DNA from 2 places in the Rhodobium gokarnense genome. Region 2 is predicted to be linked to the other one. Evidence: predicted binding sites of a transcription regulator. Region 2 holds the regulator's gene; the other holds the start of a gene.
The links. The regulator LexA, encoded in region 2, represses DNA repair genes until DNA is damaged. The targets are predictions, from matches to a motif close to TGTTCNNNNTGTGTTCNG.
Positions count from the first base shown of each region.

Region 1: a site for LexA is predicted at 853-870, ahead of M2319_RS07275 (helicase-related protein). Genes of this name have one in related genera too.

Region 1 covers NZ_JAOQNS010000003.1:444,438-449,160, forward strand. Annotated here, with positions in the region: gene M2319_RS07270 (DUF3108 domain-containing protein) at 1-24, shown strand, start outside; gene M2319_RS07275 (helicase-related protein) at 1,043-4,372, shown strand; gene M2319_RS07280 (RNA-binding S4 domain-containing protein) at 4,380-4,723, shown strand, end outside.
Region 2 covers NZ_JAOQNS010000011.1:3,754-8,476, reverse strand. Annotated here, with positions in the region: gene M2319_RS17340 (L,D-transpeptidase family protein) at 1-1,265, opposite strand, end outside; gene lexA (transcriptional repressor LexA) at 1,594-2,307, shown strand; gene M2319_RS17330 (ComEC/Rec2 family competence protein) at 2,322-4,721, opposite strand.

The DNA of each region.
Region 1 (4,723 bases), on a different contig from region 2:
CAGGCCGCCGCCGTCAACGAGTAGGCCGGCGCCCGACCGCCGGGCCGCGCAACGCAGCACACGAAGAAGACGTCGCTCTTGCCGGCCGCCATCAATGGCGGCCGCGTTGCGTTGGGGGAGCGCCTAGCGGCGTAACGCCGCTCTCCTTTGTCCTTTTGAGATGGCCGCGGTGTTCCGGACCGTCTCTGGGCCGGCACGACGGCCGATCGCTTTCTCAACCCATCCTTATTTTTGTACACGTATTAGTTGAAGTGCGTGCCGCGCCGCATCGAGGGTGCAGGCGCGCAAAAATTCCCGTTCCGGCACGAAAAGGTTAACGACGTTAAACCCGGCGCCGAGAGCTGCTGTTGCCGCCGATCCATATCTCGTGGGTCGCGACGAAATCCGGACAGATATCGTCGGGAACGAAGCCGAAACCGGGCGTAGAAAATGATTCGTGCCGGCTCCGTTCCCCTCCCGGTCCAACGGTTAACGACATTCGGACAATTCGAGCGACCTGGATAACCCTTTGTTCACCATGATTCTTTTTCGCGTAGCGGTAATCTGTTCCGTATCGGCACAGGAGGGTTAACGACAGCGGCCAGGGGCGCGGAACGCCGCCCAGGCCGGCTCCCAGATATTGCGCCGGAACTTTCGCCGGCTACAAGATGGCGCCGGACCAAACCCGGAACACGCGATCTGAAGCGATTCGTCCATGCTGCGTTCCGCCCCTGATCGCTTCGTTAACCAATCGACGCCGCAAGCCCTTGGCGCCGTTAGGATTTGCGCAAGGCGCGCACCTGCTTGACAGGCGGGGCCGCAAAAAGCGGAACGAATCCTGAATCTGTGTGAGTCAGCGATTCGCCCCCCTTTTGTTCAAGACTCGTTCCGGTTGCGCGACGGATGCGCCGGAAAGCATGAGAGAGACAGACCGACCCGGAATGTGCTAGGGGCTTGGGGACGGGCTGGACGCCTCCACCGCTTCTGCCGACAGGCGGCCGGACGTCGCATTGGCGGGGCGCTCCCTTGAAAACCTGAGACCGAGCGGAATACGAACATCCGGATGACCTTGAAAAGTGACGCGGCGCCGCTGCCGCGGTCGGTTCGGGCCCGCACCGTCACGGCCGTTCTCGGCCCGACCAATACCGGCAAGACCCACCTCGCCATCGAACGGATGATCGGCCATGCGTCCGGCGTCATCGGTCTGCCGCTGCGCCTGCTCGCCCGCGAGGTCTATTCCCGCATCTGCACCCGCATCGGCGAGGACGCCGTCGCGCTGATCACCGGCGAGGAAAAGATCGTCCCGCCGCAACCGCGCTACTATGTCTGCACCGTCGAGGCGATGCCGCGCGAGACCGACGCCGATTTCGTCGCCATCGACGAGGTCCAGCTTGCCGCCGATTTCGAGCGCGGCCGCGTCTTCACCGACCGCATCCTGAACCTCAGGGGCCAGAGCGAGACGCTGCTGCTCGGCGCCGCCACCGTCCGCGGCCTCCTGGAACGGCTGCTGCCGGGCCTCAACGTCATCACCCGGCCGCGCATGTCGGTGCTGGCCTATGCCGGCGCCAAGAAGATCACGCGCCTGCCGGCCCGCTCCGCCGTCGTCGCCTTTTCCTCCGACGAGGTCTACGGCATCGCCGAGCTGATCCGCCGCCAGCGGGGCGGCGCCGCCGTCGTCCTCGGTGCGCTATCACCGCGCACCCGCAACGCCCAGGTCGCCCTGTTCCAGTCCGGCGAGGTGGAGTTCCTGGTCGCCACCGACGCCATCGGCATGGGCCTCAACCTCGACGTCGACCACGTGGCGTTCGCCGCCAACCGCAAGTTCGACGGCTACCAGTACCGCCCACTGACGCCGGCCGAACTCGGCCAGATCGCCGGCCGCGCCGGCCGCCACACCCGCGACGGCACCTTCGGCGTCACCGGCCGGGTCGATCCCTTCGACGACGATCTGGTCGAATCGCTGGAGAACCATGCCTTCCTGCCGGTGCGCACCCTGCAATGGCGGAATTCCGCGCTCGATTTCGCCAGCGTCGACGCGCTGCGCGCCTCGCTCGACGTGACGCCGAAAGAAGAGGGCCTGACCCGCGCGCCCCCCGGGACCGACCTCATCTCACTGGAATACGCCCTGCGCGACGACGACACCGCGACGATGGCCGCCGACGAGCGCCGCGTCCGGCTGCTCTGGGACGTCTGCCAGGTGCCCGACTATCGCAAGATCGCGCCGGCCAACCACGCCGAGCTGATCACCACCCTCTACGGCTATCTCGCCCGCGAGGGACGCATCGGCGACGACTGGTTTGCCGGCCAGATCGCGTTCGCAGACCGCATGGACGGCGACATCGATGCATTGTCCAATCGCATCGCGCATATTAGGACATGGACTTATGTCGCCAACCGTCCGGGCTGGCTGCGCGATCCGGTGCATTGGCAGGAACGCACCCGAGACATCGAGGACCGTTTGTCCGATGCCCTGCATGAAAAACTCACCCAGCGTTTCGTCGACCGGCGAACCAGCGTGTTAATGAGGCGACTCCGGGAAAAGGCCATGCTCGAAGCTGAGATCAACCAGACCGGCGACGTGACCGTCGAGGGACAGCATGTCGGTCTTCTTCACGGGTTCCGGTTCACCCCGGACCCGAACGCCAACGGCTCGGAGATGAAAGCTCTGAGGGCCGCCGCCCAGCAGGCCCTGGCGAGCGAGATCGTCGCCCGCGCCGAGCGGCTGGAAAAAGCGCCGAACGAGGACATCGTGCTGACCGACGAGGGGGCGCTGCGCTGGCGCGGCGAACTGGTCGGCAGGCTCGCCGCCTCCGACGACGTTCTGAAGCCCCAGGTCGTCGTGCTCGCCGACGAGCAGCTCAACGGCGCCCACCGCGACATGGTCCAGAAGCGCCTCGACCTGTTCACAGGCCAGACCATCGAAACGCTCCTGAAGCCGCTGGTCGACCTGCGCGACGCCGCCGACATCACCGGCCTGTCGCGCGGCATCGCGTTCCGGCTGGTGGAGAATCTCGGCACGGTCGAGCGCCCGGAAGTGGCCGAGGACGTGCGCCAGCTCGACCAGGAGGCCCGTGCGGTCCTGCGCCGCTACGGCGTGCGCTTCGGCGCCTACCACATCTACCTGCCGGCCCTCCTGAAGCCGGCGCCGAGCCGCCTTATCGTCCAGCTCTGGGCGCTGAAGAACGCCGACGACGAGACGCCCGGTCTCGTGGAACTGCCGCAGCTGTCCGCCTCCGGCCGCACCTCGGTGCCGGTCGACAAGGAGATCCCGGCGACCATCTACCGCCTCGTCGGCTTCAAGCCCTGCGGCGAGCGCGCCGTACGCATCGACATCCTGGAGCGCCTGGCGGACCTTACCCGTCCGCTGATCGGCTGGCGCCCCAATCCCGCCGCCGGCGAGCCGCCGGAGGGCGCGATCCCGGAAGGCGGCGGCTTTACCGTGACGGTCGCCATGACCTCGCTGCTCGGCTGTTCCGGCGAGGACTTCGCGTCGATCCTGACCGCCCTCGGCTACCGCCGCGAGCGCCGCACCGTCGAACCGCAAGCGCCGAAGGAGCCCTCAGAGCCGGCAGCCGCATCTGACGCACCGGCCGAGGAGACCGCTGCCGCCGGAGACGCTCCGGGAAAAGCGGAGGGCCCGGCCACGGAAGCACCGTCCGAAGCCGCGCCGGAGACGCCGGAAGCGGCACGCACGGAAACGCCTGCAGGCGAGACGGCCGCCGCCGAGGCCACGGAGCCGACCGCTCCCGCCGAGGAGACGGCCACTGACGAGGCAACGGCCGAAAAAGCCGAGCCGGCGTCCGCCGACACCGAAGAGCCGGCAGAGCCCGCGCCCGACACCGCAACGCCGGAGGAACCCGCAGCGGCCGAAGAGGCCGCGGCGGAAAGCGCCGAGCCCGAGCCGGCGCCTGCGGATGCAACGTCCGAAGAAACCGCATCCGCAGAAGGCACGGTCGAAGCCGCTGCCGAGGCCCCCTCCGAACCGGCTGCCGAAGCGGCCCCCGCTTCCGAGGAACCGCAGATCGTCGAGATCTGGCGCCCGAGCCGCGGCAACCGCCACGGCAAGGGCAAGCCCGGCCGCCATCGCGGCAAGCGCGGCGAGGCCGGTGAGCGCCAGGCCGGCGGCGAACGCCAGCGCGGCGACGGGCCGGAGGGTGCCGGCGACGGCAAGGGCGCGCGCCATCGCCACCGCAAGGGCAAGCCCGGTGGTGGCGGCCCGAATCGGGGTGGTCCGGATCGCGGTGGCCCGAATCGCGGTGGTCCCGGCCGCGGCGACGGCGGACCGTCCAAGCCGCGCGAGCGCCGGCCGGAAAAGCAGCCGGACCCGGATTCGCCCTTTGCTGCCCTCGCCGCCCTGAAAAAGAACCTGGAGAAGCAGAACGACAAGGGCTGATCGGGAGATGGCGGACACGGGACCCGAAGCCACGGGCGGTGCGGAGGCCGGCAACGCGCGTCTGCGGATCGACAAGTGGCTGTGGTTCGCCCGGGTGGTGAAGACCCGCACCCTGGCCCAGAAGCTCGCCGTCTCCGGCCGCGTGCGCAAAAACCGCGAGAAGATTTCGAGCGCCAGCGAGACCGTGAGGCCCGGCGACGTCCTCACCATCACCCTGGAGCGCCAGGTCAAGGTGCTGCGCATCCTCGGCCTTGGCGAGCGCCGCGGCCCGGCCCCGGAAGCGCAAAAACTCTACGAGGACCTCAGCCCGCCGGTGGTCAAGCGCCCGCGCGAGGAACGGCCCCTGCCGCC
Region 2 (4,723 bases):
CGGTTGGGGTCGACCCGGCCGCGTTCGGCGTCCAGCACATAGAGCAGGACCTTGGAGGTCAGCGCGAATTCAAAGCGCAGCAACTCGCGCTCGCGCGCTTCTTCGTCGGCGTTTTCCGCAAGGTTCGGAAGCTCGACCGCATAGTCGTCCGGCAGCAGGCCGAAGCGGTCGGCCTTGGCCAGCGCCGCGAGCGCGGCCTCGGCCTTCTCGTTGACGCCGTCCGCGTCGACCCAGAGGAAATGCTCAGCCTCGGCGTAGTGCGCCTTCATGGCCTTGGCCACTTCCGGCAGCGTACGCAGCTTGAAGTCGGCAAGCAGCGGACGCGCGGCATCGAAGTCGGCCGGACGGACCGCTTCGGCGATCGCCGGGGACGCGGTCTCGACCGGTGCTGCGGTCACGGTCGAGCCGGTCGGTTCCGTATCGACGCCGTCGCTCCCGGTGGGGGTGGCATCGGCAACGGGGCCAGCCTGCGTTGCGGCCGGCTCAAGCTCGGCGGCGAGCGGCGTTTCGCCAGCGGCGTCCGCATCGGCAGCGGGACCGATTTCGGCCGCCGGATCGGCTTCCGCGACGGCCGCCGGCGCCGCGACGGTCTCGCCGGACGCGGCGTCGTCGCCCCTCAGAGCGGCGGCGGCGGCAAGGAGCGCGACACCCGGATCGCTCATGTCGACGGGCGCGGCATCGGCGGCCTCGGCCGCCGGCACGTCCTCGGAAATGGTGTCGGCAGCGTCCGCCTCGACGTCCGGCAGCGGCGCCGTTTCAACGCCATCCGCCGCACCGATGGTCTCGGTCGTCTCCGGCAAAGCGGCATCACCGGCGTCGTCAATCGCGGCTTCCGTCAGGTCCTCGGCATTCGCTTCCGGGGCGGCCATGTCCTCGGTCGGAACGGCCGATGCTTCCGTCTCGACGGGCGCGGACGTCTCGGGCGGGAGTGACAACGCTTCGTCGCCGGGGAGCGCCGGCGCGGCCGCCGGCCCTTCCGGCAGGGTCGCCAGCGGTGCCGGCGCGCGCTCCGGCACCTTCGTCAGTTCCGAAAAGGAAAAAAGCTGCTGGCTGTCCGGCTTGTAGGTGTAGTAGCGCGGCGAACTGATCCGCACCTTCACCTTCTTGCGCTCCGGCTCCGGCTTCTGTCGGTCTTCCTTGTAATATTTCGGGTTGAACAGGCGGTCGAGGAAGCTCTGGGCATGGACCGGCCCGCCGGGGACCATGGTGAAGATTCCAACCAGGAGCCCGGCCGTTCCGATGTTGCGCAGGACCGTCTTTGCCATCCGTCTGTCTGCCTCGATTCGTCTGATTTCCGCCGCCCACCAGCGAGCCGCAACTGTGTAAGGAATTCGTTTCTGAATGCAATAAGTTTGCAGGTTCGGGCGCGCTTGCCGCCGCACTGTCGTCCAATTGCATCACCAGGCGCCGGTCGCCGTTGACGGGCAAGCGAATCCCCTTGCCCGCGAATGCCCGCGAGCGATGCCCGAACACACCGTCTTTTCGGGCAATTCCCCGAGATCAGCGATTTTTTAACCGTTGCGGAACACATATAGAACGTGTATGTTTCGTTCGTGGTTTGTACCACGCTTTGGACCTTGCGGAGTTCGACCGATGCTGACGCCGAAACAGTACGAGCTGTTGATGTTCATTCACGAACGTTTGAAGGAATCCGGGGTCCCGCCGTCGTTCGACGAAATGAAGGAGGCGCTCGACCTTCGCTCCAAATCGGGCATCCACAGGCTGATCACGGCGCTGGAAGAACGCGGCTTCATCCGCCGGCTGCCCAACCGGGCGCGGGCGCTGGAAGTCATCAAGCTGCCGGAGTCGGTCGCCCCCAGTCTCGCTTCCAGCGGCCGCGGCAAAGGCTTTCATCCAAGCGTCATCGAGGGCTCGCTGGGTCGCGCGCCCGCCGCAGCCAAGCCGGCCGGCGACAGCGACGCCCGCTCGGTCACCATTCCCGTGATGGGCCGCATCGCCGCCGGCACCCCGATCGAGGCGATCCAGCACCGCACCCATTCCGTTCCGGTCCCGGCCGACCTTCTCGGGGCCGGGGAGCACTACGCGCTGGAAGTGCGAGGCGACTCCATGATCGAGGCCGGCATCCTGGACGGCGACACGGTGGTGATCCGGCGCGCCGACACGGCCAATAGCGGCGACATCATCGTCGCCCTCGTCGACGAGGAGGAAGCGACTCTGAAACGGCTGCGGCGCAAGGGCGCGTCCATTGCCCTGGAGGCCGCCAATCCGGCCTATGAAACCCGCATCTTCGGACCCGACCGGGTGCGCATCCAGGGCAGGCTCGTCGGCCTGTTCCGGAGCTACTGAGCTTCGGGCATCGGTCAGCGCCGCTCAGGTGGTGCCGGCGGATGCCAGGGACGGCGGAGTTTTGACAGTGCCGTCTCTATGCTGATGGGCGCGTCCCCGTCGCCGGTGAAGGTAATCGCGGTCGCGCCGGTGCGGGCAAGTGCAGCCCGGTCGAAGACGAGGGCGTGCCTGGCGCAGTCTTTCGGCGCCGCGAAGGACGCAATGATGATGTCCGCGGCGTGGCAGTCCTCGGCAAAGGCGAGGGACCGGCGCACCAAAGCGATGCGCCAGAATTGGCGGGCACGGTCCTTGGCGACGATGGCGGCAAGGTCGGTCACAGCGGACGGCGGCGGCCGGGCGGGGGCAGTCGTTTCCGGATGCTGCGGCGCCAAGTCCGAGCCGTTTGCGGTGGCTCTTTCCCCCGTGTCATTCGCCGCGAGGCTACCCTCTGGTGGGCCGGTGCCATTGGGGTATTGCCGTTCTGTTGCCTCCTGACCCCAATTCGACGCCGGTGCTCCGGATCGTTCTGCGGCTTCCTTTGTCGGCGGCCCCCTGCCCGAAATTCCGACCTGCCTCTCTGCCCCTTCCAGAACACAGCCGAGGTCGTCGCAGAGAACACCTGCGACGAGCGACGGATCGTCCACTGGGCGCGGATCGCCGTCGGCGCGCAGCCAGGTGCCGACCACAAAATCGTTCCTGGTATCCGGCGCGAAGCGGAGGGTTCCGCCGGGACCGCGGAGCGCCACCAGCCGGCCGTCGTCGGAAATGAGAAGGTGCGGAGTTGCGGCAAGGGGCGCCAGCGCCATCCCGAGGCCAATGCCGGCAAGGCCGAAGAGGCGGAGCCGGGTCTTCCAGAGCGCCAGCCAGAGAAGGCCGGCCGTTGCGGAAAGGACGGCGACGCCGGGCACCCGGCCGACGATCGATCCGGTTCCGGTGGCCGCCGCCACCCAATCGGCGATGCCGATGACCCGGTCGATGCCCCAGCCCATGGCCGGCAGGACGAGCGGGTCGAGCCCGAACGGGATGGCGATCAGCGACAGGACGCCGAGCGGCATCACCACGAAGGCGACCAGCGGCATGGCGGCGAGATTGGCGACGAGCCCGAGCGGCGCCAGCCTCTGGAAATGAAAGACGGCATAGGGTGCCGTCGCAAGGCCGGCGATCAGTGAGGTGAGCGCCAGCCCGCCGACATAAAAACCGAGGGTCTTTAACGCGAGGCCGGCGATCCCGCGCCGCTCGAAGGCAGTCGCATTGCGCCGTTCCGACAGGGTCTCGTAGGCGGCGATCAAGGCGACGACGGCGGCAAAGGACATCTGGAAGCTGGGCCCGACGACGACCTCCGGCGCCAAGACCATGACGATGAGCGCGGCGACGGCCACCGATCGCATGGTCAACGCCGGCCGTCCGGCAAGGATCGCGGCAAAGACGATCGCCGCCATGACGAAGGCGCGCTGGGTGGCGATTCCGGCCCCCGACAGGCCTAGATAAACGGCGCCGGCCCCAAGCGCCGTCAGGGCCGCCCATTGGCGCACCGGGTGGCGGAGCGCGATCCCGGGAAAGAGCGCCAGGAGCCCGCGCACCACGCCGAAAACGGTGCCGGCGACGAGCGCCATATGGAGGCCCGAGATGGCGAGGATGTGGGCGAGCCCCGCGGTCCGGAGCGCCTCGGTCGTCTCCTCCGAAATGCCGCGGCGCTGACCGACGATGAGCGCGCTGGCAACGGCCCCGGTATCGCCGGAAAGGACGTCGCGGATGCGGGCGGCGACCGCGCCGCGCGCACCGTTGAGGATTGCCCTCGCCTTCAGGTCCCAGGGCGGCGGGCCGAGCCCCGGCCCCGCCGGTTTCGGGGCGCCATAGGCAAAGCCGGTGGCGCCGATGCCTGCGAAATACTGCGCCCGTGCGAAATCGTAGCCGCCGGGGATCGGGGGCCCGCGCGGCGGGCGAAGGCGGCCGCGCACCGAGACGCCATCGCCGGCGCGCAGCCGAATGTCTCCGGTATGGCGGACCGACATCCGCACCCGGTCCGGCTGGTCGGGGCTGGAGACATCGGAAATCGAGGAGACCCGGATGAGGAGCCGCAGGCCGCCGCTTGCCTCCTCCGCCTCCTCCACCCAGCCGATGACCGTGGCGGTCATCTCCCGGTCGAGCCGGGGCGCGGCGACCAGCTCCGTGCGCGCCTTGGCGATGACGAGGCCGGCCGCCATGGCGGCAATGAGTGCGGCGATCGGAAACCCGAAAGGCCTTTCCCTGAGGCGGCGGGCGACGAGCACCGCGGCGAGAGCGAGGCCGGCGAGCGCAAAGAGCATCGGCTCGCGCGGCAGCGAGAAATAGATGCCAATGCCGACGGCCATGCCGACCGGCAGCCACAAGAACCCCCGGCCCGCCTCGATCTCATTCAGGAACCGTGCGCCGAGCCAGAGCCTTGCGACGTCCAACC